Regions from separate parts of the Paracoccus haeundaensis genome, predicted to be linked through region 2. Evidence: riboswitches for the same ligand, from Rfam matches in the RefSeq annotation. Region 2 holds a riboswitch; the other holds the start of a gene.

Region 1 (3,397 bases), on a different contig from region 2:
CAGGCGACGGGTCTGGTCCAGATCGGCGTCATGCCCCTCGGCCACGAAGCCGCCATCGCGCGCCAGCAAAGGCGGTTCGGCCACCAGCGCATCATCCAGCAGATCGACCAGCGCCTCATGCCCGACCAGATCGCCCGCCGCATCGCGCAGCACGGGCGGCGCGTCGCCGGGCAGGCGCAAAGCGATGGCCGCGCCCTGCGTCAGCCCGGCTCGGATCGCGGCCAGATCGCGCGGACCGCCCCGGTCCAGCGCCAGCCGCGACAGTGCCCGGTCCATGTCCGGCACCCGCGCCAGCGCGCCGCGCAGATCCGAGAGCAACCGCGCATCGGCGGCCAGCGCCGCCACCGCATCATGGCGCGCCGCGATCAGGCCCAAATCGCGCGACGGCGCGCTGATCCGTCGCTCCAGCAGGCGCGCGCCCGGCGCGGTCACGGTGCGATCGATGGCCGCCAGCAGCGATCCGTCGCGCCCGCCCGACAGGGCCTGGGTCAGTTCCAGATTGCGCCGGGTCGCCGCGTCGATCTGCATCGCGCCGCCCGCGCGTTCGCGCACCGGCGGGCGCAGCAGCGGCAGGCGGCCCTTCTGCGTCATGTCCAGATAATCGACGATGGCGCCCATCGCGGCCAGTTCGGCGCGGGTGAAGCTGCCGAAGCCGTCCAGCGTCTCGACCCCATAGAGCGCACACAGCCGCCGCGTGCCCGCATTGCTGTCGAAGGCGCTGGCATGCAGGTCGGTCATCACCGCACCTGCATCGCCGATCAACTCCTCCAGCCCCGTGTCGCAGGCCAGCACCTCGCGCGGGGCCAGCCGCGCCAGTTCGGGGGCCAGACGCGGCAGGGGGCAATCCATCACCGAAAACGCGCCGGTCGAGATGTCGACCCAAGCCAGCGCGCCCTCCTCGCGGACCACCACGAAGGCCGCCAGGTAATTGTGCCGCCGCGCCTCCAGCAGCGATTCCTCGGTCAGCGTGCCGGGCGTCACCAGCCGCACCACGTCGCGGGCCACGACCGATTTCGACCCGCGCTTCTTGGCTTCCGCAGGGTCCTCCATCTGTTCGGCAATGGCCACACGGAAACCCTTGCGGATCAGCGTCAGCAGATAGCCCTCGGCCGCATGGACCGGCACGCCGCACATCGGGATGGGTTCGCCCAGATGCGTGCCGCGCTTCGTCAGCGCGATGTCCAGCGCGGCGGCGGCGGCGACCGCGTCGTCGAAGAACATCTCGTAGAAATCGCCCATGCGATAGAACAGCAGCGCGCCGGGATTGGCCTCCCGGATTGCAAGATATTGCGCCATCATCGGCGTGGGCTGGTCGGTCGTGTCCCTGGTCATGGGCGGTTTCTATCCGCTTGCGCGGGCGCGCGAAACCTCTACATTCAGGGGCACCTCGGGGTGCCCCATGCGGGCTGAGACGCGACAGCGGACCCGTTGAACCTGATCCGGCTCACACCGGCGGAGGGAAGGTGCGCACCCCCTTCTTTTCGACATTCCGACAAGAGAGGCTGCCGATGAAATCCGTCCTGATCCCCGCCTTGCTGCTGGCCACCCCCGCCCTGGCCCAGGATCGCGTCCTGACCGTCTATGCGGGCGACAGCGTCACCAGCGAATGGGGCCCCGGCCCCGCCATCGAGGAGGGGTTCGAGGCGATCTGCGACTGCGACCTGCAATTCGTGACCGGCGACGTGCTGCCCCGCATCTTGATGGAGGGGGCGGGCACCCAGGCCGACATCGTCTTCGGCCTGAACACCGACATGACCGCGCGCGCCCGCGCATCGGGTCTGTTCGCGCCGCATGGGCAGGACACGTCCGACCTGTCGCTGCCCATCGCATGGGAGGACGACATCTTCCTGCCCTACAACTGGGGCGAGACGGCCTTCGTCTATGACAGCACCCGGCTGGAGAACCCGCCCGCCAGCTTTGCCGAGCTGCTGGAGGCCGAGGATATCAGCATCGTCATCCAGGACCCGCGCAGTTCGGTGTCGGGTCTGGCGATGCTGCTGTGGGTCAAGTCGGTCTATGGCGATCAGGCGGGCGAGGCCTGGGCCAAGCTCGCCCCCAAGGTGCTGACCGTCACCCGCGGCTGGTCCGAATCCTATGGCCTGTTCACCGACGGAGAGGCGGACATGGTCCTGTCCTACACCACCTCGCCCGCCTATCACATCGCCGCCGAGGAAGACGACACCAAGCGCGCCGCCATCTTCCCCGAGGGGCATTACTTCATGGCCGAACTGGTGGCCCAGGTCGCGGGCACCGATCAGCCCGAACTGGCGCAAGCCTTCATGGACTGGGTGCTGACCCCCGATTTCCAGGCGACGATCCCGCTGGCCAACTGGTCCCTGCCCGCAAAACTGCCTGAGGCCGACTGGCCGCAGGTGATGCGCGACCTGCCCCGGCCCGACAAGACCCTGTTCCTGTCCGAGGACGAGGCAGAGTCCCTGCGCGCCCCCGCCCTGGACGAATGGCAGCGGGCCTTCCGCTGAGCATCGGCCACGCCATCGCGGGCGCACTTGCCGCGCTGATCCTGGGCACGCTGGCGGCGGTGGCCTGGGTCGCGGGCGGGCTGTCGAGCCTGACCGAATGGGACCTGCGCGCGGTCTGGTTCACCCTGTGGCAGGCGGCGCTGTCCGCGACCCTGTCGGCCGCGCTGGCCGTGCCGGTGGCGCGCGCGCTGGCCCGGCGGCGGTTCCGGGGGCGCGGGCTGCTGGTCACGCTGCTGGGCGCGCCCTTCATCCTGCCGGTGATCGTGGCGGTGCTGGGCCTGATCGCGATCTTCGGGCGCAACGGTGCGCTGAACGGCGCGCTGGAGGCCCTGGGCCTGCCCGCCATCGGCATCTATGGCTGGCAGGGGGTGATCCTGGCGCATGTCTTCTTCAACCTGCCGCTGTCGGTGCGGCTGATCCTGCAGGGCTGGCAGGCGATTCCCGCGGAACGCTTCCGGCTGGCCGCGTCCCTGGATTTCGCCCCCCGCGACATCGCCCGCCATCTGGAGCGCCCGATGCTGCGCGGCGTGCTGCCCGGCGTCTGGCTGGCGGTGTTCCTGGTCTGCCTGACCTCTTTCACGGTGGCGCTGGCCCTGGGCGGGGGGCCGCGGGCCACGACGGTGGAACTGGCCATCTATCAGGCCTTCCGATTCGATTTCGACCTGGGGCGGGCGGCGGCCCTGGGGATGGTTCAGATCGCGATCTGCATCGCGGCGGCGGCGCTGGCCGCGCGGATCACGGTGCCCGCAGGCTTCGGCGCGGGGCTGGATGCTTTGGGCGGGCCGCCCGCGCCGGGCGGCTGGCGGCGGCTGACGGACGCAGCGGTGATCGCGGCGGCAGCGGCCTTTCTGCTGGCGCCGCTGATCTCGGTCGCGGCGACGGGCCTGCCGCGCCTGACCGCCCTGCCGCCCGAGGTC
Region 2 (3,397 bases):
GACATCCGCGCCAGCAGGTGGTTCACGTTGGCCCGCGTCTTGCAGAAGACGATGGCGGTCTGCGCCTCGTGGATGCGCAGCAGGTTGAAGATCGCGGGCTCGCGGTCGCGGGCGGTCACGGTATAGGCGCGATAGGCGATGTCGCCATGCTGGCGCGCCTCGCCCATGGCGGCGATGCGCAGGGCGTCGCGCTGGAAATCACGGGCCAGCTTCTCGATCGCCGACGGCACCGTGGCCGAGAACATCAGCGTGCGGCGCTCGACCGGGGCAGCGCCCAGGATGAACTCCAGGTCCTCGCGGAAACCCAGGTCCAGCATTTCGTCGGCCTCGTCCAGGACGGCCGCGCGCAGGTCCGACAGGTCCAGGCTGCCGCGGTCGATATGGTCGCGCAGGCGGCCAGGCGTGCCGACCACGATCTGCGCGCCGCGTTGCAGGGCGCGCTTTTCGTTGCGATAGTCCATACCGCCGACGCAGGTCGCGATCTGCGCGCCGGTCCCGGCATAGAGCCATTCCAGCTCGCGCGCGACCTGCAGCGCCAGTTCGCGCGTGGGCGCGATGGCCAGGGCCAGCGGCAGCTCGCCCGCGATGATGCGGTCGCCGTCCAGAAGGTCCGCGCCCATCGCCAGGCCAAAGGCCACGGTCTTGCCCGACCCGGTCTGGGCCGAGACCAGCACGTCGCGGCCCGCGGCCTCGGGCGCCAGCACCGCCGACTGCACGGCAGTCAACGTCTCATAGCCCTTGTCGGCCAACGCCGCCTGAAGCGGCGCGGGGAAATTCAGTTCAGTCATGTGATTCGCCAAAATGCGGGGGCCGTGAGCGACCCGATGAGCGGCACCTATCGTCGCTGCGACCGGCCCACCCTGCACCCGCCGCCCCGGACTAGCAGGGCCAAAGGCGGTTCCCTACGCGGTTTGGATCGCAAAGTCCACGCCCAATCAGGGGGTGTTCGACGCGGCCTCCTGGCGGGCCGCGATCTCGCGCCGCATGGTGCGCCTGACCTCGGCCGACCGCCAGCGCTGGCGGTCGATGTCGTCCTCAAGCTCGGGCTTGGGGACCGGCACAGGATGGCCTCGTTCGTCGACCGCGACCATGGTGAAATAGCAGGAATTGGTATGCCTGCGGGTGCCGCGGCGGATGTTCTCGGCCTCGACCCGGATGCCGACCTCCATCGAGGTGCGGCCGGTATGGTTCACCCGCGCGCGAAAGGTCACCAGCTCTCCCACGTGGATGGCCTCCTTGAAGGTCACCTGGTCGACGGACAGGGTCACCGCATATTCTCCAGACCAGCGCGACGCGCACGCATAGGCCACCCGGTCCAGACAGGCCAAAAGCGCGCCGCCATGCACCTTGCCGCTGAAATTCGCCATGTCCGGCGACATCAGCACCGTCATCTCCAGCCCGCGCCTGTCCATCTGTCCCCCGTCCGCTGTCCCACCATCCTGCGACAATCGCGCGGGCGCGAAAAGCCCCCCTTGCGCCCCGGGCCCGCCGCGCCTAGCCTTGGGGGGCAAACCGTTGGGGTGTCCCGTCACAGGGGCTGAGAGGCGACAGCCAACCCATCGAACCTGATCCGGGTCATACCGGCGGAGGGAACGGTGCAGATATCCGCGCGGCCATCGGCCCGCCCTGTGTCCCCACCCCTTTGCCCGGTCACGACCCGCCACATTACGGGGGACGACGTGACAGCACCCATTGCCCTGACCATCGCCGGGTCCGATTCGGGCGGCGGCGCCGGCATTCAGGCGGATCTGAAGACCTTTTCGGCCCTTGGCTGCTATGGCGCCAGCGTCGTGACCGCGCTGACGGCGCAGAACACCCGCACCGTGGCTTTGGTCGAACCGGCCAGCCTCGCGATGATCGCAGGGCAGATGCGTGCCGTTCTGGACGATCTGGACGTCCGGGCGGTCAAGCTGGGCATGCTGGGCGGGGCCCAGGCCATCGCCACGGTGGCCGGGGGTCTGGACGGCTGCGGCCTGCCCATCGTGCTGGACCCGGTGATGGTGGCGAAATCGGGCGACCGCTTGCTGCCGCCCGATGCCATCGACGCGCTACGTTCCCTGTTGGGCTGCGCGACGCTGCTGACCCCGAACCTGCCCGAGGCCGCCTGCCTGCTGGGTTGTGCCCCGGCCACCACCCCGGCCCAGATGGCCGAACAGGGTGCTGCGCTGCGCGCCATGGGCGCGGGGGCCGTGCTGATGAAGGGTGGGCATGGCGAGGGCGCGATCTGCACCGACCTTCTGGTGACCGCGCAGGGGGCGACGCCTTTCAGCGCCCGACGCCTGTCCACCCGCAACACGCATGGCACTGGCTGCACGCTGTCGGCGGCCATCGCAGCCGGCCTGGCACACGGCCTGCCGCTGGAGCAGGCGGTCGGGGTCGCACACCGCTATCTGCAACGCGCGATCGCGGCGGCCGACGATCTGTGCGTGGGGTCGGGGCACGGGCCGGTGCATCATTTCCATGCGGTCTGGTCGCATGGCTGATGTCACCATCATCGGCGCGGGCGTGGCCGGGCTGTTCGCGGCCCATGTGCTGGTGCAGCGCGGCCTGACCCCGCGCATCCTGGACCGCAAAGGCGCGCCCGGCCCACACGGCTGCTCATGGTGGGCCGGCGGCATGCTGGCCCCGCAGTGCGAAGGCGTGACCGCCGACCCCGTGATCACCCGCCTTGGCGCAGAAGCCGCCGATGCCTGGTCCGCCGTCACGCCCGTCACGCGGCGCGGCACGCTGGTCCTGGCGCTGGACCGCGACCGGGCGGAACTGGCCCGCTTTGCGCGCCGTGCCACGGCGCATCACCCCTGCGATAGCGCCGATCTGGAACCAGACCTGCAGCCCCGGCCCGGCCTGATCTTTCCAACCGAGGCGCATCTGGACCCCCGACGTGCCTTGGCGGATCTGGCCGCGTGGCTGGCCGCGCGCGGCATCAGCATCGAATGCGCGACCGCCGAGCCGGGCGACGTCGCAGGCCCGGTGATCGATGCCCGCGGACTGTCCGCCGCCCTGCCCGGCCTCCGCGGCGTGCGCGGCGAGATGGTCGTCCTGCACGCGCCCGACATCGCCCTGACGCGGCCGGTCCGCCTGCTGCATCCGCGTCATCCGCTGTACATCGTGCCGCGCGCGGGCGGCGTGTTCATGCTGGGCGCGACCCAGATCGAAAGCGCATCCCGTGCGCGTCCTACCGCCCGGTCGGTGCTGGAACTGCTGTCGGCGGCCTATGCGCTGGATCCCCGCTTTGCAGAGAGCGCCATCGTCGAGATGGGCGCCGATCTGCGCCCGGCATTTCCTGACAACGTCCCGCGCGTGACCGTCCGAGGGCGGGTGCTGCACCTGAACGGGCTGTTTCGTCACGGATACCTGATGGCCCCCGCGCTGGCGCGCCAGGCGGCCGATTACCTGA

What was found. A riboswitch is a leader RNA that binds a small molecule or an ion and turns the genes downstream of it on or off. The one in region 2 is predicted to bind thiamine pyrophosphate.
Region 1: it holds a riboswitch for thiamine pyrophosphate, as region 2 does, so the genes downstream of both, FHD67_RS10565 (thiamine ABC transporter substrate-binding protein) here and thiD (bifunctional hydroxymethylpyrimidine kinase/phosphomethylpyrimidine kinase) in region 2, are expected to answer to the same signal.

What each region holds. Positions count from the first base shown of each region.
Region 1 is NZ_VDDC01000016.1:92,504-95,900, forward strand. It holds gene mutS (DNA mismatch repair protein MutS) at 1-1,332, opposite strand, end outside; TPP riboswitch at 1,379-1,478, shown strand; gene FHD67_RS10565 (thiamine ABC transporter substrate-binding protein) at 1,509-2,480, shown strand; gene FHD67_RS10570 (ABC transporter permease family protein) at 2,459-3,397, shown strand, end outside.
Region 2 is NZ_VDDC01000010.1:19,096-22,492, reverse strand. It holds gene FHD67_RS05880 (DEAD/DEAH box helicase) at 1-788, opposite strand, end outside; gene FHD67_RS05875 (acyl-CoA thioesterase) at 936-1,412, opposite strand; TPP riboswitch at 1,507-1,609, shown strand; gene thiD (bifunctional hydroxymethylpyrimidine kinase/phosphomethylpyrimidine kinase) at 1,680-2,483, shown strand; gene FHD67_RS05865 (FAD-dependent oxidoreductase) at 2,476-3,397, shown strand, end outside.